DNA from 2 places in the Microbacterium sp. P03 genome. Region 2 is predicted to be linked to the other one. Evidence: predicted binding sites of a transcription regulator. Region 2 holds the regulator's gene; the other holds the start of a gene.

Region 1 (10,226 bases), on a different contig from region 2:
GGCGGTTGACAGACGTGCCGGCGAGGTTCACGACGACCTGCGCGCCGTCGACGGCACGGTGCACCGAGCCGGAATCGTCCCACCGTGCGTCGGGGCCGCGACGACCGATGATCCGCACCCGGTAGCCGTCCTCGCGGAAGGCTCGAACGAGCGCGTGCCCGACGAATCCGCTCGCTCCCGCGATCGCGACGGTCGGCGCCGAGACCGTGCCGACTCCCGCAGGATCCGTCACGCCTCCTCGCCAGCCGCCACGAGCCGGCTGACCTCGCCGACACCGCTGTAGAAGGCGCCGAGATCGGACTCGTCACCGGTCGGCTGCAGGATCACCGACGTCGCGCCCGCGCGGGCGAAGCGCAGCACCGCGTCCGCGACCCGTGCGGGTGAACCGGCGACGTCGAGCGACGGATCCGGCTCGGTCTCCCACCGCTGCAGGTCCGTGCGCACCCGCGCCCGCGCGTCGTCCTGGCCGAATGCGGCGATCACGAACACCACGAGTTCGTGATCGCCGTCGCGGCCCGCCGCCGCCCGCCCCTCGCGAGCGAGCGCGAGAGTACGGGAGACGCGCTCGGGGGTGCTGCCCGCCGGAAGGATGGTGCCGTCGGCGACCTCGCCGGTGAGGCGCACGGTCTTCGGACCCTCACCGGCGGCGAGCACGACGGGGGGCGAGGCGGGCGGCCAGTCCAGCGTCACCTCGTCGAGCGTGACGTATCGGCCGGTCGTGCTGACGGCGGCGCCGGCCAGGAGCTCCCGGAGCACCGGCACGTATTCGCGCATGAGCGTCAGCGGAGACGCGACACGTGCGCCGACCTGCGCCATCCACGGGAGCACACCGTGTCCGACACCGGGAATCAATCGTCCGGGGAATATGCGCTCGAGCGTCGCGATCTCCATCGCCGTCAGCGCGACGTTGCGCAGCGGCATCGGCGCCACGCCGATCCCGACGCGCAGGGTGCTCGTCCACGCCAGGACGGCGGATGCTGCGGCGAACGCCGACTCGCGGAAGCAGTCCTCCCACAGCCACAACTCTGCGACGCCCGCCTCCTCCGCCGCGAGCGCCGCGCCCCGCAGGTCTTCGGGCGGGAAGTCCGGGATGAAGATGGCTCCTACGGTCACGCTCATCGAGAGGTACTCCATATCGCTCCGGCCACCAGGGGGATCTGCAGAAAAAGACGCGCGAACCTCTTGCGGTCCGTGTCGAGCATCGGGGCGTCCCGCCCGGTACGCCACTGGTGGACGTTGCCCGGAAGCACGGCGACGAAGAATGCCGCCACCAGCGCCCCGATCGTGCGCCGCTCCCTCGGCAGGGCGACCAGCGCACCGCCGAGCATGACCTCCACCACGCCCGAGCCGACGACGATCGCGTCCTTGTCGAGTCGCAGAAGCGTCACCGCCCAGTCGGGGACGACCATGCGGTACCCGCGTCTGCCCCAGGTCAGGTGGGAGACGCCCGCGATCATGAGCAGAGCACCGAGCGCGAGTCTCGTGGCGAGCCGGGCGATGCCGGAGGCGGAAGAGGGTCGTCGACGTCGGCGGTTCACCGTGTCAGTCTGTCACCCGGGCGTCGCTGATCGTCAGCGCGCCCCGCGCACGGTCGACGAAGGACAGGTAGTGCTCCAGGTCGTCTCCCGCGGTGATCGCGCGCAACACGACTTCGTCGACGGCCGTCGCGAATGCGGCCAGACCGGAGCCGATCCCCGCGCCGCCCGGAAGCGGAAGCATCGTGTCCGCGGGTGTCAGGCCCAGGCGGGCGAAGTTGGCCGCGTAGGCGGGATAGCCGGCGTACTGCGCGCCCTCCTCGTCGCGACGCCGCATGGCGGCCTCGTCGACGGCGGTCCGCACGTAGAGCGCGGCGTACCCGCCGTCGACTCGTCCCGCCATCCCCGCGTCATCGCGCAGGGTCTTGGCCTGCGCCGCAGCTTCGTCCGGACTGAGCCAGCTGAGCAGAGCGCCATCCGCCTGTTCCGCGGCGAGCAGCCGCATCCTGGGTCCCAGCGCCCCCACGAGAACCCGCGCGGAGGTCTCGCCATGGAGCATGCGCACGGCGTCGCCGACGAGCGCCAGGCCCCCGGCTCTGCGCTGCCCGGCACCGATGCCGAGTACGAGCCTCTCCTGCGGAAGTGCGTGCGCTCGGACGGCGCGGACGATCTCCCCGGCGGACCGCCGGTCGACCGGGAGCACCCCCGTCGCGAGGACGAGCGTGTCGGTCACCTGCGCGGCTGCACCGAGCGCGGCCAGCGAATCCCCGGTCGGCGTGTCGTTGACCCACAGGGCGTGGTAGCCGGATGCCTCGGCCTTCGCCGCGATCGCTGCGATCGTCTCCGGGCCGAGCGACCCGGCCACTCCCAGTGAGAGGTGTGCGCGTGTCATATCCCGAGCATGCCCCATTCGTCCGACCTGCAGGGCGCTGATACGACGATCGGCGAGACACCCCGCGATGCGGGGCGTCTCGCCGATCAGGTGCGGTCGACCGCGGAGCGGTCCGGTCAGGCGGCCAGGGCGATCCGCGCTGCGTCGACGACGAGGGCGCCGGCCGCGGCATCCACCGTCACCGCTCCCCCGTCGACGAGCGAGCCCGTCACGAACAGGTCGGCCACGCGGTCGTCGACCTCGCGCTGGATCAGCCGGCGGAGCGGACGGGCGCCGTACTCGGGCTCGTACCCGTGCTCGGCGAGCCAGGCGACGGCGTCGTCCGTCACGTCGAGCGTGACGTCACGGCCGGCCAGCCGCTCGGCAGTGGTGGCGAGCATGAGACTCACGATCTCGCCGAGCTGCGCGCGATCCAGCTTGCGGAAGAGCACGATCTCGTCGATGCGATTGAGGAACTCCGGTCGCATCGCCTCGCGCAGCTTGCCCATGACCCGATCGCGCAAGTCCTTGTCCGACCCGAATCCGGACTCGCCGCCACCATCGGCGATGAAGCCGATCGCTCCGGAACGCGACGCCAGGAACTCGCTGCCGATGTTCGAGGTCATGACGATGACGGTGTTCCGGAAGTCGACCGTACGTCCTTGACCGTCGGTGAGACGGCCGTCGTCGAGCACCTGCAGCAGAAGGTTGAACACGTCGGGGTGAGCCTTCTCGATCTCGTCGAACAAGATCACGGCGTACGGGTTCCGGCGCACCTTCTCGGTGAGCTGCCCCGCCTCGTCGTAGCCGACGTATCCCGGAGGGGCACCGACGAGGCGCGCGACCGTGTGCCGCTCGCCGAACTCGCTCATGTCGAACCGGATCACGGCGTCCGCGCTGTCGAACAGAGCGTGCGAAAGCGACTTGGCCAGCTCGGTCTTGCCCACGCCCGTGGGACCCAGGAACAGGAACGACCCGACCGGTCGACGCGCGTCGCCCATGCCCGTGCGGTTGCGACGCACGGCCTTCGCGACCGCGGTGACCGCGGCATCCTGCCCGATCACCCGTCCGTGCAGCTCCTCCTCGAGGAGGGCGAGCCGCTCGCGCTCGGTCTCGGTCAGACGCGAGACCGGAATGCCGGTGGCTCGGCTGATGACGGCGGCGATCTGCGTCTCGTCGACCACGGTCGCTCCGTCATGACCTGCGCCGTTGGCCGTCGCAGACTCGATCGAAGCCTGCAGCTGCGTGATGTCGTCGCGGATGCGCGAAGCCTCTTCGTAGTGCTCCGCCGAGACCGCGGCGTTCTTGTCGGCCTCGAGCACCGCGAGCTTCTCGATCATTCCCGAGATGTCCACGGGCACGCCCAACCGCAGCCGCAGCCGCGCGCCGGCCTGGTCGATCAGGTCGATCGCCTTGTCGGGCAGCACGCGGTCACTCACGTAGCGGTCGGACAGCTCGACGGCGGCGCGCAGAGCGTCATCCGTGTACGTCACGCGGTGGTGCTCCTCGTACGCGCCGCGCAGACCCTGAAGGATCAGCACCGCATCGCTCACGGAAGGCTCTCCGACGCGCACCGGCTGGAACCGGCGCTCCAGCGCGGGGTCCTTCTCGATGCGGCGGTACTCGGCGAGTGTCGTGGCGCCGACGAGGTGGAGGTCACCGCGCGCCAGGCGAGGCTTGAGGATGTTGCCGGCGTCCATGCCGCCGTCGCCGGCCCCGCCGGCACCCACGACGGTGTGCACCTCGTCGAGGAACACGATCACCTCGCCCTTGCGGGCTGCGATCTCATCCATCGTCTGCGTGAGACGCTCCTCGAAATCGCCGCGGTAGCGCGTTCCGGCGAGCATGGCCGGAAGGTCCAGGCTGATGACCCGCTTGTCGCGCAGCTGCTCCGGCACGGCTCCTGCCACGATCGCGCGGGCGAGTCCCTCCACGATGGCGGTCTTGCCGACGCCGGCCTCGCCGATGAGAACAGGGTTGTTCTTCGTACGCCGACTCAGGATCTCGATGGTCTGCTCGATCTCATCGCTCCGACCGATCACCGGATCGAGAGCGCCTTCGCGCGCCTGGGCGGTGAGGTCGGTGCCGTACGTGTCGAGCATCGGCGTCTCCGAGGGCTCGGTGTCGTTCGACGGGGGCGCCGAGGGCATGCCCTCGGGCGAGACGGTCTCACGCATTCCCTGCGTGAGGGCTTCGGCGGTCACACCGGCCTGCGCGAGCACCTGACCGGCGGGAGCATCCTGGCCGATGACCAGCGCGAAGAAGAGGTGCTCCGGGTCGACATACGTCGAGCCCGAGGCGCGGGCCACCTGGTACGCGTGGAACAGCGCACGCTGCACGGACGGCGCGATGACGGCGCCGTCGACGGATGCCGCGCCCGACGCGGCCGGAAGCCGCTGCTCGGCGGCACGGGCGATCGCCTGAGGATCGACGCCGAGGCGTCGCACCGCCAGATTGGCCGGGTCCTCGTTCACGATCACGCGCAGGACGTGCAGGGCGTCGAGCTCGTGCTGACCGCGCTCCAAGGCGAACTGCCCGGCGGTCTGGAGGATGCCCTGCGTGCGGGCACTGAGGAAGCGGCTGAGGTCGATGGAACGTGCGGCGCGGGCGCGCTCGCCGTCGAGGTAGCGGGCGAGGAAATCGTCGAAGGGCGTCGCGTCACCGTCGGCGCCGGAGGAAGTGAAGTCGTCAGGCATGTTTTCTCCTGTGGATATGAATCAAGCACCGCCGAAAATCGGAACTTGAGCTAAGACGTATCAAGTTCAACGGAATGCGGTCTGCGGTATTCCCGGGGGGCACGACATGCGTCGAGAAGACCCGGAAACCCCCTCTTCGCGGACGACGGATGTGGCTACTCTGAAACCACACGAGTGACCATCGCACGCGAGGAGACACCATGTCGTTCATCACCCGAGGCTTCTCCGGCCGCTCACGCGATCGCGACCCCCGCCTTCCTCCCGGACAGACGCTGACCGAGGACTGGCCGGTGCTCTCCGCGGGGCCCACGCCGCGCGTCACCCCCGCCGACTGGTCCTTCTCCGTCCAGACCGAGAACGGCACGAACACGTGGTCGTGGGACGAGCTGCGCGCTCTCGGCCTGGAGGACATCACCACCGACATCCACTGCGTGACGCACTGGACGAAGCTGCAGATGCCATGGCGCGGAGTGCCCCTGGACGCCATCTTCGCGGAGGTCGAGACCGCCCACGAGTTCGTCATGGCGCACTCCTACGGCGGCTACACGACGAACGTGCCCCTCGAAGACCTCCTGGACGGGAAGTCGTGGATCGCGTTCGAGGCGGACGGCGAACCGCTCGACCCCGAGCACGGCGGCCCCGCGCGCCTGCTCGTGCCGCATCTGTACTTCTGGAAGAGCGCGAAGTGGGTCAAGGGGCTCGTCACGATGCCGACCGACGATCCCGGCTTCTGGGAGCAGAACGGCTACCACCTGCACGGCGACCCCTGGCGCGAGGAGCGCTATTGGTGATCCGCCGCCCTGCCGCGTGGCACGTCGCGACGCTGGTCGCGGCAACCGCGGAGACCTCGCACGCACGACGGCTCGTCTTCGACGTCCCCACGTGGCCGGGGAACGACGCGGGCGCTCACGTCGACGTCCACCTGACCGCCCCGGACGGCTACCAGGCGACGCGCTCGTACTCGCTGGCGTCGTCCGGTGAGGGGACGCGGATCACCCTGGCCGTCGACGAAGTGCCGACCGGCGAGGTGTCGCCCTTCCTCGTGCACGACCTGCAGGTCGGCGACCCCGTCGAGGTGCACGGCCCGCTCGGCGCCTTCTTCATCTGGACGCCCCCCGCCGCCCCGGCGGCGCCGCCCGTGCAGCTCATCGCCGGAGGATCGGGGGTCGTCCCGCTGTACGCGATCGCCTCCGCTCACGCCGCCTCAGGCGATCAGACGCGCCTGCGAATGCTGTACTCGGTCCGCACGCCGGCAGACGTCTTCTTCCGGAGCGAACTGCAGTCGTTCACGACCACCGCGCATCCGCTCCAGCTCGACTTCATCTACACCCGGCGCGCACCGCAGGAGTATCACTCCGCCCCCGGCCGCGTCACCCGTGAGCAGCTCACGGCTCTCACGTGGGACGCGGCATCCGACCCGCTCGTCTACGTCTGCGGTCCCACGTCGTTCGTCGAGACGGTGGCCGAGTGGCTCGTCGCGGCGGGGCACCACCCGGGTCGGGTACGCACAGAGCGGTTCGGAGGAACGTGATGACCCACCTCGACGGCAATGCCCTCGCCGGGACCCTCGTCGACGCGCTCGGAGCCGACCTCACCGACCGCTCCGCGCGGTGCGCCCACTGCGGCACCACAGCCGTGGTCGCAACATGTCTTGTCTACGTCTCGCCGATGGGCGTCGTGGCTCGGTGCGCGACGTGCGATGCCGTGCTGGTGACGGTCGTCGAATCGCAGGATGGACGGCGATGGTTCGGGATGCCGGGTGTCGCCGCCGTCGAGATTCCGGCGTCGCACTGAGCGAGGTCGTGCTCGGCGAGGTCGTGCTCGTACGCTGGTGAGGTGCAGGGGTTCTTCGGGTCGTTCTTCCACGGTGTGCGGTTGCTCATCGCGGGCTTCGGATGGTGGCGCAAGCGCCCCGGTGTGATGGCACTCGGTCTCGTCCCCGCCGCGATCGTCGGTCTGGTACTGAGCGCTGCGCTCGTCGGCCTCGCCCTCGTGCTCCCCGACCTGGCGGACGCGCTGACGCCGTTCGCCGACGGCTGGCCGGGCATCTGGGCGACCCTCATCCGCGCGGCGGTGGGTACCGCTGTTCTCGGATCGGCCCTCGTGCTCGCGGCGGTCACATTCACGACGCTCACGCTCATCGTCGGGGAGCCCTTCTACGACCGCATTTGGCGCGCCGTGGAACGCCGAGAGGGTGGCGAGGTTCCCGAAGCCGATTACGGGTTCCTCCGATCGACCGTGGATGCCCTCGCCTTCTTCGTGCGCGGCCTCGGCGTCGCGATCGTCGCCGGCCTCGCGGGTCTCGTACCGATCGTGGGGTCCGTGATCGGCGCGGTGCTGGGTGTCAGCCTGACAGGATGGCTGCTCGCCGACGAGCTCGCTTCGCGCGCGCTGATGGCCCGCGGCCTCTCCCCCGCCGCCCGCAAGCGCCTCCTGCGCCGTCACCGGGGCGCGACGCTCGGCTTCGGCGTGGCCACCCAGCTCTGTTTCCTGGTGCCACTCGGAGCCGTGGTGACCATGCCTGCGGCGGTCGCCGGATCGACCCTGTTGGCACGCGAGCTGGTCGCAGGCGATGTCGGCTCGACGGCGGCCTCGCTCACCGAGTGATCGCGGGATCGCTGTCCGTCCAGTTCTCCGCGGTCTGCAGGATCCAGAACGCGGCGAAGAGCAGCAGACCGGTGACTTCCCCCGCGAGGACGACCGGTGCGCGGGTCACGGCGGCGATCAGCAGCACCGTCAGGTCGATCGCGATGCCGATCGCGATCGCTGCATAACCGAACCGGTAGCCGCGGCCGGCGCCTCGTGCGGCCAGCCCGGAGACGACGGCGATCAGAGCGAAGAAGCACGTCGTGACGACGAAGTGGCCGACGTCGAGGAACGACGTCCGCGCGAGCGCCCACCATCCTGTCGCACCGAGGATCACGAGGGATGCGGCGGCGGCGGTGACCCACACCCCTGCGCTGAGGGTCTGCTGGAGAGCCGCCAGGGCGAGCACGCCGGCGACCGCGATCAGCCCGAAGCCGGCGAAGGTCAGCATGCCGTTGGCGATGTTCGCCCACTCGCTCTCGGGGACGCACCGGATCGCCCCTTCCGGGCAGACGACCTCGACGTCCGGGACCTCACCCGAGGCGACCGGTGTCGGGATGATGACGATGAGCACGGCGAAGACGGCGGCGATGTCGATCAGCGCCTGCGCGACGCTGTGTCCGGACAGCGCGAGGAACGCGACGGCGACCGCGAAGAGAACCCCGACGAAGACCGTTCTCCCGGGCGTGTAGAGCATCGCGCTGATCGACGGCGGCAAGGCCCCGACCTGCGAGGCCACGACGATGAGGGAGACGAAAAGCGCGAGCACGGCTCCGACGATCGACAGGCGCAGGTAGCGATAGGTCCGCTGCGTCGCGGTGGAAGATGTGGCCACGCCCCCATCATGCCCGCCCGGCACGACGGTCAGTCGCGACCGCCCGGCGGGCCCGCCACAAGAAGGATGACGAAGATGGCGATGATCGCGACGACCAGGATGACGGCCAGCGACCAGGGCCTGCGCAGAAGAGCGCGCATCGCGCGATCGTGCCATGCGGCATCCCGTGGATCCGCGGTCTGCTCCCGACGCCAGGCACCGCTCAGCCGCCGGGTGCGGTGCAGCCATAATTCGGTCGGAATGGTGGCGTACGGGATCACCGCGCTCGCGATCGCGACGATCGTCGGCCACGCGCCCCAACGCTGGTTCTTCGCCACGAGCACGGCCGTCGCTCCGTACGCGAGGAACACGAACCCGTGGATGCCGCCGCCGATCGTGACGGCGATGGGCAGGTCGATCGTGGCGCGCAGGATCAACCCCGTGATGAGGAGGGTCCACGAGACCGCCTCGGCGACGGCGGCGGTGCGGAAGAGGGCGAGGGGCGTCCGGAACATGCCTTCAGTATATCTGAAGGTTAGATCGATGTCGGCTGCGGAGGTTCTTCGTGCAGGCCTTCGAGCGCGCTCGTCAGCGTCGGCGCACCGGTGGCGAAGGCCCCGTCCAGGTCTGCCAGCAGGCGGTCGGCGCTCCGCAGGGCGCGTTCGCCGAGTGCCGTGACACGAAGATCGGATGCCGCGCCCGCATGGGCCGTGGCATCCGTCACGAATTCGTTCTCGGCGAGCGACTTCACCGCCGTGTGCGCGGTCTGGACCGTGATCTGAGAGCGGCGAGCGAGCTCGCTGAACGAGATCCCCGGCGTCGCCTCGATGTGGGCGAGCAGGCCGTATTTGCGGGTGGTGAGTCCGACCTCGCGGAGGTGGGCGTTGAGCTGCGCGTCCCACACGGCCGACACCGTCAGGAGCGCGATCACGGGACTGAAAGGAGGTCGTGCCGTCGCCATCGATTACTCCCTGCGTACCCGCGATCCGATCCCCCATGCTACGTCGGAGGCGCCTCGTAGAGTGCAGGCAGGAACCATCGGACGATCCGCAGAGGAGCAGCACGCCATGGACTGGAAGATCGAGTTGATATTCGTGCCGGTGACGGACGTCGACCGGGCGAAGGACTTCTACGTGAAGATCGGCTTCCACGTCGACCACGACCAGACCGTCGGCGACGACCTGCGGTTCGTGCAGCTGACTCCCCCGGGTTCGGCGTGCTCGATCGCCTTCGGCGTCGGCTTGGGGATAGACCTCGAACCCGGTCGCCAGAACACGATCCAGGTGGTCGTGCCCGATGCCGACGGAGCCCTCGCGCAGCTGCGGGCGGCGGGCGTGGTGGCGAGTGGTGTCGACGATCAAGGATGGGGCCGGTTCGTGACCTTCGACGATCCCGACGGAAACACCTGGACCCTGCAGCAGCTTCCACCGCGCACCTGACAGGCAACGGAGAAGGCGACCGCCGTCATCGGCAGCGGAGGCCGGCGCGGGTAAGAAAGTCACCGATTCCCGGCGTCTGCGGGGGGTAAAAACCTTATCCTCAGGATTGGCTCAGTACACCCGAAATCACCCTTTCTTGTCCCCCAAACGGCCGACAGGGTGTTATCGTTTTCTCAGTCCACCCGGGGTACTGGGGAACTGGGGAAAAGCTGGGGAGCTCTCCGAGTGGGCGCATCACGGGGCATCCGATTTCTGGGGAAATCGAGAGACTTGCGTGAAGCGATCCCCTCCACGCCACAATGCCGTGCGGGCCAGGCGTGAAGGGGACCGAGGAACACTGCAACA
Region 2 (10,226 bases):
CGCACGACCCCCTCGGTCGTCGCCTTCACAAAGGACGGCGAGGTGCTCGTCGGTGAAACCGCGAAGCGCCAGGCCGTCACGAACGTCGATCGCACCATCGCGAGCGTCAAGCGCCACATGGGCACGAACTGGACGTTCGACGTCGACAGCAAGAAGTACACGCCGCAGGAGATCTCGGCGCGCATCCTCGGCAAGCTGAAGCACGACGCCGAGGAGTACCTCGGCGACTCCGTCTCGGACGCCGTCATCACGGTTCCCGCCTACTTCAACGACGCCGAGCGTCAGGCCACGAAGGAGGCCGGGGAGGTCGCAGGCCTGAACGTGCTGCGCATCATCAACGAGCCCACCGCCGCGGCCCTCGCGTACGGCCTCGACAAGGGCAAGGAAGACGAGCTCATCCTCGTGTTCGACCTCGGTGGCGGAACGTTCGACGTCTCGCTGCTCGAGGTGGGCAAGGACGATGACTTCTCGACGATTCAGGTGCGCTCGACCGCGGGCGACAACCGCCTCGGCGGCGACGACTGGGACCAGCGCGTCGTGGACTACCTGATCAAGCAGTTCAAGGCCACGTCGGGCGTTGACGTCTCGGGCGACAAGATCGCGCTCCAGCGCCTCAAGGAGGCCGCGGAGCAGGCGAAGAAGGAGCTCTCCAGCTCCGCCTCGACCAGCGTGAACCTGCCCTACCTGTCGCTCACCGAGAGCGGACCCGTGTCGCTCTCCGAGACCATCACGCGGGCGAAGTTCGAGGACCTCACCAAGGATCTGCTGGACCGCACGAAGAAGCCGTTCGCCGATGTCATCCGCGAGGCCGGCATCAAGGTGGCCGACATCGATCACGTGGTGCTCGTGGGTGGATCCACCCGCATGCCCGCCGTGAGCGAGCTCGTCAAGAGCGAGACCGGCAAGGAGCCCAACAAGGGCGTCAACCCGGACGAGGTCGTCGCTGTCGGCGCCGCACTGCAGGCCGGTGTGCTCCGCGGTGAGCGCAAGGACGTGCTGCTGATCGACGTCACCCCCCTGAGCCTCGGCATCGAGACCAAGGGCGGCATCATGACCAAGCTCATCGAGCGCAACACGGCCATCCCGACGAAGCGCAGCGAGACCTTCACGACCGCCGACGACAATCAGCCGTCGGTCGCGATCCAGGTCTTCCAGGGCGAGCGCGACTTCACGCGTGACAACAAGCCGCTCGGCACCTTCGAGCTGACCGGCATCGCCCCGGCGCCCCGCGGTCTTCCGCAGGTCGAGGTCACCTTCGACATCGACGCGAACGGCATCGTGCACGTGTCCGCCAAGGACAAGGGCACGGGCAAGGAGCAGTCGATGACGATCACCGGCGGCTCGTCGCTGCCGAAGGACGACATCGAGCGCATGGTGCGCGAGGCCGAAGAGCACGCCGCCGAGGACAAGAAGCGTCGTGAGTCCGCCGAGACCCGCAACCAGGCCGAGACCCTGTCCTACTCGATCGACAAGCTGATCAAGGACAACGACGACAAGCTGCCCGCCGAGGTCAAGACCGAGGTGCAGGGAGATGTCGACGCGCTCAAGACGGCGCTCGCCGGTGACGACGACGATGCGGTGAAGGCCGCGTTCGACAAGCTCAACGCGAGCCAGGGCAAGCTGGGCGAAGCGATCTACGCATCGTCGCAGGCCGCGGGCGAGACGCCCGACCCGGCGGCGACCGACCCGGGCAACGGCGAGGTGCCGAACCCCGAGGAGGACGTCATCGACGCCGAGGTGGTCGAAGACGACGACGAGAGCAAGAAGTAGGGATCATGACGGACAAGAACTTCGACAACGACGAAGTTCGTCCGGACGACGAGGGGTCGGAAGCTCAGGCTTCCGACCCTCAGTCGCAGGATGAGCTGACGGTCGACGACATCCTCGGAGCGGAGCAGTCCGACGAGGCCGCGGTTGCGGAGGCCGACGACAAGGACGCCTCCCTGCTGCTGGACCTCAAGCGTCTGACCGCCGAGTACGCCAACTACCGCCGACGCACCGAAGAGCAGCGTCAGCTGGAGGTCGAGCGCGCCCAGGGGCGCGCGGCGACGTCCCTGCTGCCGGTGCTCGACGACCTCGATCGCGCGGAGAAGCACGGTGACCTCGAGGAGGGCACGCCCTTCGCGGCGATCGCCGTCAAGATGCGTGCGGCCGCCGAGAAGCTCGGCATCACGTCCTACGGCGCTGCGGGCGAGGTCTTCGATCCGCAGCAGCACGAGGCGATCTTCCAGGTGCCCACGCCGGGCGCGACCGAGTCGACCGTGCTGGAGGTCGTCGAGACCGGGTACCGTCTCGGTTCCGTCGAACTGCGGCCCGCGAAGGTCGTCGTCGCGGTGCCGGCCGAATAGCCCCGGAGGGAGCATCCATGGCCAGTCAGGACTGGTTCGACAAGGACTTCTACGCGGTGCTCGGCGTGCCGAAGGAGATCACCGAGGCCGACCTCAAGAAGGCCTATCGCAAGCTGGCGCGCAAGTATCACCCTGATTCCAATCAGGGGGATGCCGCGGCCGAGGCCAAGTTCAAGGAGATCAGTGAGGCGTACTCGGTGCTCTCCGATACGGAGCAGCGACAGGAGTACGACCAGATCCGCGCGATGGGCTCGGGCGCGCGCTTCACGGCGAGCGGCCAGGGCGCCGGCGGGTTCGAGGACGTCTTCAGCCGCTTCGGTCAGGGGCGCGGCGGTACCCGCACGCAGAATCCGCAGGAGTTCGAAGACATCTTCTCGATGTTCAACCAGGGCGGCGGCTTCGGCTCGGGTGGCTTCGGTCAGACCAGCGGGGGCTACCGCGGCTTCGGCGGACCCACGCGGGGGGCCGATGTCACGGCCCGCACGACGATCGATTTCCTCACGGCGACCAAGGGCGAGACCATCACGCTGCAGGGCGAGGACGGCAAGCCGTTCAAGGTGAAGATCCCCGCGGGGGTGTCGGACGGGCAGAAGATCCGTCTGCGCGGTCGCGGACGTCCTTCGCCGGACGGCGGCGAGACGGGTGACATCGTCGTGCAGGTCGCGGTGCGGCCGCATCCGGTGTTCACCCGCGACAATTTGAATCTGCGCGTCACCGTGCCGGTCACCTTCACCGAGGCGGCCCTCGGCGCCACGATCGAGGTGCCCACGCTCGGCGGCGACCCCGTCAAGCTGCGCGTCGCCCCGGGCACCCCGTCGGGGCGTGTGCTGCGCGTCAAAGGTCGTGGCGTGCAGACGTCGAAGGGTATCGGCGATCTCCTCGCGGAAGTGCAGGTCGCCGTGCCGTCGCACCTCGACGACGCCGCTCGCGAGGCGCTCGCGAAGTTCCAGGAGCTGGAGCCGAAGGAGAACCCTCGCGCCGACCTCATGACGAAGGCGCGCGGCTAGGCGCCCGGCGATCCCATGACACGACTCCGGTGCGATGGACGCCCGCTGCGGTGGTGGCGGCGCGCACGCGCCTCTTCCGGAGTCGTGTCGCACGAGGGCAGGACGCGAAGGGACGGACGGGAGGTGAGCACCGATGGATGACGATCTCGACGAGAACTCCCCGATCTTCGCGATCGCGGCGGCTGCGGAGCTTGCGAACATGCACCCGCAGACGCTCCGGCAGTACGACCGGCTGGGGCTGGTCGTGCCCGAGCGCACCCAGGGGGGCTCGCGGCGTTACTCGTTGCGCCATGTGCAGCAGTTGCGCGAGGTCGGTCGCCTGTCGGGTGACGGCATGAGCCTGCCGGCGATCGCGCGCATCATCGAGCTCGAAGAGCGGGTTCGGGAGTTGCATCACCGTGTGCGCGATCTCGAATCGCAGATGGTCGCCGAACGGCAGAACCGGCCGGGCGCACGCGTGTTCGCCGCCGAGATCAGCGGATCCGTCGTCTCCGTGCGGCACGGGACACGCTTTCGCCGGTCGCGCGAGGTGATGCTGTGGCAGCCACGACGCCCCCTGCCGCCCGGCACCGACGAGGACGCGGCTCTCCCGCCCGAGTGAGTCCGGGCTGGCGGACGCGGGAGGATGGCGGGAGGATATCGCCTATGCCGACCCTCGACGACGTCCGCGCGCTCGCCCTCGCGATGCCCGACACGGTCGAGAAGGTCGAAGGTCACGGCGGCGGCGCGAGCTGGCGCGTGCACGACCGGATGTTCGTCTGGGAGCGTGGGCCCAGTGCGACCGACGAGCGCCAGCTGGCCGAGCTCGGACGCACATGGCCCGGCGGCACCGTGGTCGGAGCTCGCACGGAGAGCGTCGAGATGAGGGATGCGCTCATCGGCAGCTCCCCGCAGCACTTCTTCACCATCCCGCACTTCGACGGGTACCCCGCGGTGCTGGTCCGACTCTCCGCGATCCCTCAGGGCGTTCTCGCAGAAGTCATCACCGACGCGTGGCTCGCCCGCGCCCCCGTCCGGGCGGCGAAGGCGTGGCTCGCCGACCACCCCCCACGCTGACGACCCGCCCGCCCTCGCACGTCATCGACGTCGATGCAACCCCTCCGATCGCGTCGGAGGCCCCTCCTATCGTGAGGACATGCCCGAACCCGTCGACCAGTACAGCTTCGACAACCCGCTCACACGGTATGACCGCGTCGAGCCGCCGATCCAGCATCAGCCTGAGCCGGGGGTGCAGTCGCGCATGACGCCGGTGCCCGACCTCGGGGAGAAGACCTACCGTGGCACGGGCCGGCTGCAGGGGCGCCGAGCGCTCATCACCGGCGGCGACTCGGGCATCGGCGGCGCGACCGCGATCGCCTTCGCTCGGGAAGGCGCCGACGTCGCCATCGTCCACTTGCCCGACGAGGAGGGCGATGCCGAGCACATCATCGAGCTGATCCGCGAGGCCGGCCGCGTCGGGGTCGCCATCGTCGCCGACATCACCGACGCCGCGCGCTGCCGCGAGATCGTGCGGGACGCCGTCGCAGCCCTCGGCGGCCTGGACATCCTTGTCAACAACGCCGGGAAGCAGGTCGCGGTCGACCGGGTCGAAGACCTCGCAGACGAGCAGTTCGAGTCGACCTTCCGCACGAACGTGTTCGCGCCGTTCTGGCTCGTGAAGGCCGCGCTGCCGCACCTGCAGCCAGGCTCGACGATCATCAACACCGCCTCGCTCGAGGCGTACCAACCCGCCCCCGACAGACTCGACTACGCCGCCACGAAGGCGGCGATCAACAACCTGTCGAAGGGGCTCGCCCAGCAGCTGGCTCCGTGCGGCATTCGTGTGAACGTCGTGGCCCCCGGCCCCACCTGGACGGCGCTGCAGGTGTCGGGCGGGGTATCCGACGACCAGATGGCGGACTTCGATGAGGAGAGCACCTACAAGCGGGCCGGGCAGCCGGCCGAGATCGCCCCGGCGTTCGTCTTCCTCGCATCCGCCGAGTCGAGCTACGTCTCGGGCGAAACGCTCAACGTCAACGGTGGGATGGTGACGCCCTGAACGCCGCGCCCACGCTCTACGCGCTGCACGCGCTGGGATCGAGTGCCCGCGAGTTCGACGGTCTGTCGGCGCGGCTGCAGTCTCGCCTGCGCGTGGTCGGGATCGAGCTGCCCGGCTTCGGGGACGAGCCCGTCACCGACGACCTGTCGGTCGCGGGCTTGGCCGACCACGTGATCGCGCGCATCGTCCGTGACGGAGCGCAGCGCTGGATGCTGGCGGGGCACAGCATGGGCGGCAAAGTGGCGTCCGTCGTCGCCGCGCGGGTGCTGAACGGCACCGCGAACCTCTTCGGACTGACGGGTGTCGTGCTCCTGGCCGCCTCGCCGCCGACTCCCGAGCCGATGGCCGAAGAGCGGCGTGCGCAGATGCTGTCGTGGGTGCAGGACGGCCCTCTCGGCACGGCGGAGGCCCGCACGTTCATCGACATGAACATCGGCTCGCCGCTCGACCCCGCCGATGATGCCGTCGCGGAGTCGGATCTGCGTCGGGCGTCTCCCGTCGCGTGGCGGCACTGGTTGGAGTCGGGAAGCCGCGAAGACGTCTCGGACGCCGTCGGCGTGCTCGACCTTCCCGCGGTGGTGCTCGGCGGCGACGACGACGAGGATCTGGGCGCGAAGGCGCAGCCCGATCTGCACGGTCGGTTCTACCCCCGTGCGCGGTTCGTCACCCTGCCCGGTGCCGGCCACCTGCTGCCGTACGAACGCACCGATGCGGTCGCGGATGCCGCGCTCGCGCTGTGGGACGAGATCGAGCGATCCGCGCCCGCGGTGCCCGCCCAGTGGAGCGCGCTGATCGCCTCGTCGCGCACGGATCAGCGCGTCCGGGCCACGCTCGCGCGGCGCGCGATCGCCGACGATCCCGAATACGCGCCCCAGGTGCTGACGCCCGCGGCGATGAGCGCACTGCGGGCGCTCGCCGACGTCGTCGTGCCGCAGCCGGACGGTCCGAGGATCGACCTCGCCGCCCGCGTGGACGCGCAACTGCATCGCGGTGAGGGCGACGGGTGGCGCGTCGCCGACATGCCGCCCGATCCCGAGGCCTACCGATCGGGACTGGACGCGATCGCCTCAGCCATGGAGGGGGACATGGGCAAACGGCGGGCGGCCGTGCGCAGCATCCTGGACGAGTCCTTCACGCCGCCGAAGGGATGGACCGGGCAGCAGCTGAGCGCCTGGTTCGAAGACGCGCGCGTCGACCTCGTGCGGCAGTGGATGGCGCATCCCGCGACGATGGCGCACATCGGCTACGACGGCTTCGCCACCGGCGGAACGGTGCTGCCGTTGCGGGGCTTCTCCGACCTCCGGCAGGGCGCCCGCGACGCCTGGGAGCCGACCGAGCTGGGAGAGGAGCGCTCGGTATGAACCTGACGACGATGCAGCGTTTCGCCGACGACGACGTGGTCGATGCCGTCGTGATCGGAACCGGTGCGGGTGGTGCGCCGCTGCTGGCCGCCCTCGCGGCACGCGGCCTTCGTGTGGTGGCCCTCGAGGCCGGGCCCAACTTCGATCTCGAAGACCTCACGCCCGACGAGAACGACGCCGTGCAGATCAACTGGATGTCGGAACGCCTGAGCGGTGGCGAGACCCCCACCGCGTTCGGTCCGAACAACAGCGGGCGCGGCGTCGGGGGGTCGACCCTGCACTGGGGTGCCTTCACGCCCCGCCCCGATCCGAGGGACCTGCGCCTGGCCACCGAGAGCGGGGAGGGGCGGGACTGGCCGATCGAACACGCCGACCTGACGCGGTACTTGGAACGCGTCGAGGCGACGATCGGGGTGTCCGGGCCGGCCGAATATCCCTGGGACCCGTCCCGTCGGTACGCCTACCCGCCCGCCGCCCGCAACGCGTCGGCCGATCTTGTGGCGCGCGGCTGCGAGGCACTCGGCCTGCGTGCGACCGATGCGCCCGCGGCCGTCCTCACCCGCGGCGTCGACCAGCCGCATGCCGGTCACCGCAACGCCTGCATCAACTGCGGCGCGTGCCACCAAGGATGCCGATTCGCGGCGAAGACCAGCATGGACACGACCTACCTCCCGGCGGCGGTCGCGGCAGGTGCCGAGATCCGCCCCGACAGCATGGTGCACACCGTCGAACTCGACGGGCGCGGTGACGTGACCGCGGTCGTCTATCGGCGCGACGGCGTCGACCGGCGCCAGCGTTGCGCCGCCCTGTTCCTCTGCGCGGGCGGAGTGGAGACGCCACGCCTGCTGCTGAACAACGACCTCGCGAACAGCAGCGGGCAGGTGGGACGCAACTTCCTCGCCCATGGCGCGGTGCAGGTGTGGGGACGCTTCGACGATCCTGTGCGCAGCTACCGCGGCTACCCGTCGTCTCTCATCTCGGAGGACATGGTGCGCCCCGCCGACGCCGATTTCGTGGGCGGTTATCTTCTGCAGAGCCTTGGCGTCATGCCCCTGACGCTCGCCACGACATTCGTCCGCGGCGGCGGGCTCTGGGGGGAGGATCTCGTGCGGATGATCGAGGGATACCGCTACTACGCCGGTGTCGGCATCAACGCCGAGTGCCTGCCCTCCGAGCGGAACCGTCTGGAGTTGAGCGACGAGCTGGACGAGTTCGGCATCCCGCGCGCGCGGATCTCGTTCTCGGCCGGCGAGAACGAGGAGGCGATCGATCGGCACGCCACCGCCCTGATGACCCGCATCCTCGAGAGAGCCGGGGCGACGAACACGATGGTGCTCGCGCGCACGGCGCACACCCTCGGAACGTGCCGCATGAGCACGGATGCCGAGACCGGCGTCGTCGACGGATACGGCCGGAGTTTCGACATCCCGAATCTCTGGATCTGCGACAACTCGATCTTCCCGAGCGCCCTGAGCGCCAATCCCGCGCTGGCGACGATGGCGCTGTCCCTGCGGACCGCCGAGCGGTTCCTCGCCCCCGCGTGAGGATTCGGTCGACGCGGCGAGCGGCATCCGCGAGACTGGCGGCGTGCCCGGCGTCGACCACTCGCGGAACCGGACACCGCACCCGCGGTGTCCCGCTGCCGAAGGAAGCCTGAGATGACTCGTATCCGCATGGACCTGTTCGCTTCGCTCGACGGCTTCACCGCGGCGCCGGGCAACGTCGGGGAGAGCCCCATGGGCGAGGATTGGGGGGCCCTGACGGCGGCCTACGCAGCAACCCGCACCTTCCGGGCGAAGGTGTTCGCCGACACCAGCGGCGCTGGAACCACGGCTGTCGATGACGCCTACGCGACCGCATTCTTCACAGGCGTGGGCGCGGAGATCATGGGTGCCGGCATGTTCGGCCTGCACGCCCACCCCGACGATCCGGACTGGAAAGGCTGGTGGGGCGAAGATCCGCCCTTCGGCTTCCCTGTGTACGTCCTCACGCACTCGGCACCGCGACCCTCGATACGCTTCGGTGGCGGGACCGCATTCCACTTCCGGACCGGACCCATCGAGGGAGTGCTCGACGAGGCGATCGCCGCGGCGGGCGGCCTCGACGTGAGGATCGGGGGCGGAATCAGCACGGCACGCGAGTTCCTCAGCGCAGGGTTGGTCGACGACCTGCACGTCGGAATCGCGCCCATCGTGCTCGGCCGAGGCAACGGCGTCTGGGAGAACCTCCGCGGACTCGAGCTCTCGCACGCCGTGTCGACGGAAGTCGCCGAGAGCGGCACGATCCACGTCACCTTCACCCGCTAGTCTCCACACCGTCCCCATGTCGTCGCCTGTCGCCTCTGCCTACGCGGACCGGGCCGGTGAGTACGTCGCGAAGCTCGGTGCGATCTCGTCCGCCCATCCGTCCGACCTGCAGCTGATCACCTCGTGGGCGTCGCGCATCGACGGTCCGATCCTCGATGCGGGGTGCGGCCCGGGACACTGGACTGCACATCTCGTGCAGCAGGGCCACGACGTGCGCGGCGTGGATCAGGTGCCCGAGTTCATCGACCATGCTCGCCATACCTACCCCGGCGTGCCTTTCACCGTCGGCAGCTTCGACCGGCTCCCTGATGCCGACGGCAGTGTGGACGGCATCTTGGCCTGGTACTCCCTGATTCATCACGACCCGAGCGCGGTACGCGCCACACTCGAAGAGTTCGGACGGATGCTACGACCAGGCGGCGCGCTTCTGATCGGCTTCTTCATCGGTCCCCTCGTCGAGCCGTTCGATCATGCAGTGATCACCGCCTACCGGTGGCCGCCGGAGGCGCTCGCGAACGAGCTGAGCGCCGCGGGCTTCCACGTCATCGAAACCCATACGCGAACCGGACGGCATCCGAAGCCCCGCCCCCACGGAGCGATCGTCGCCGAGCTCGCAATGGCGGACTGAGCGCTGCGGGTCGGTGGCTAGCCTGGGCGCATGGAAGCGGAATGGATCGAATATCAAGGCCCGGAAGACAGATCATGGCGGTGACGGCGGATCGACTTCGGCCGACATCGGGACGACCGGATCCATGGCGGTGATCTCCGTTGACCTGAGCTACCCGTTCGAGGGTCGGTGGCGAGTGCAGAACAGTCCCGCTGACCGGGTGCCCAGTCACGGCACCACCGCGTTCGCGTCGTCGTATGCGATCGACTTCGTCCCCGTCGATCTCCGGGGGCGCACCGCGCCCATCCGGGTGGGCACTCTCGTGCGGCCCGAACCACCGGAACGGTTCCGCGGCTTCGGGCTGATCCTGCGTGCTCCGGTGGATGGGATCGTCGTTCTGACGCACGACTCGGAACCGGACCATCCTGCGTATCGTGGTCTCCCCTCCGTCGGATACGCCCTGACGCAGCGGCGGCGAGCGCAGGCAGGGTGGGTGGCTCTCGCCGGGAATCATGTGCTCATCGAGACCGACGGCATCGTGGTCGCGCTCTGTCATCTC

Evidence for each region. The regulator HspR, encoded in region 2, represses chaperone genes until heat shock. The targets are predictions, from matches to a motif close to AAGTTGAGTCNNNNNGACTCAACTT.
Region 1: a site for HspR is predicted at 5,085-5,109, ahead of ACFXOO_RS03585 (ATP-dependent Clp protease ATP-binding subunit). Genes of this name have one in related genera too.

The regions. Positions count from the first base shown of each region.
Region 1 covers NZ_JBIGIM010000001.1:737,944-748,169, reverse strand. Annotated here, with positions in the region: gene ACFXOO_RS03605 (epimerase) at 1-232, opposite strand, end outside; gene ACFXOO_RS03600 (LLM class flavin-dependent oxidoreductase) at 229-1,119, opposite strand; gene ACFXOO_RS03595 (hypothetical protein) at 1,116-1,457, opposite strand; gene ACFXOO_RS03590 (LLM class flavin-dependent oxidoreductase) at 1,543-2,367, opposite strand; gene ACFXOO_RS03585 (ATP-dependent Clp protease ATP-binding subunit) at 2,484-5,042, opposite strand; gene ACFXOO_RS03580 (molybdopterin-dependent oxidoreductase) at 5,243-5,833, shown strand; gene ACFXOO_RS03575 (FAD-binding oxidoreductase) at 5,830-6,573, shown strand; gene ACFXOO_RS03570 (DUF6510 family protein) at 6,573-6,836, shown strand; gene ACFXOO_RS03565 (EI24 domain-containing protein) at 6,879-7,649, shown strand; gene ACFXOO_RS03560 (hypothetical protein) at 7,639-8,463, opposite strand; gene ACFXOO_RS03555 (DUF3817 domain-containing protein) at 8,493-8,957, opposite strand; gene ACFXOO_RS03550 (MarR family winged helix-turn-helix transcriptional regulator) at 8,978-9,403, opposite strand; gene ACFXOO_RS03545 (VOC family protein) at 9,510-9,881, shown strand.
Region 2 covers NZ_JBIGIM010000004.1:335,782-346,007, reverse strand. Annotated here, with positions in the region: gene dnaK (molecular chaperone DnaK) at 1-1,770, shown strand, start outside; gene ACFXOO_RS12915 (nucleotide exchange factor GrpE) at 1,776-2,348, shown strand; gene ACFXOO_RS12910 (DnaJ C-terminal domain-containing protein) at 2,366-3,355, shown strand; gene ACFXOO_RS12905 (heat shock protein transcriptional repressor HspR) at 3,489-3,956, shown strand; gene ACFXOO_RS12900 (MmcQ/YjbR family DNA-binding protein) at 4,001-4,411, shown strand; gene ACFXOO_RS12895 (SDR family oxidoreductase) at 4,491-5,393, shown strand; gene ACFXOO_RS12890 (alpha/beta fold hydrolase) at 5,327-6,754, shown strand; gene ACFXOO_RS12885 (GMC family oxidoreductase) at 6,751-8,298, shown strand; gene ACFXOO_RS12880 (dihydrofolate reductase family protein) at 8,413-9,060, shown strand; gene ACFXOO_RS12875 (class I SAM-dependent methyltransferase) at 9,077-9,688, shown strand; gene ACFXOO_RS12870 (M23 family metallopeptidase) at 9,813-10,226, shown strand, end outside.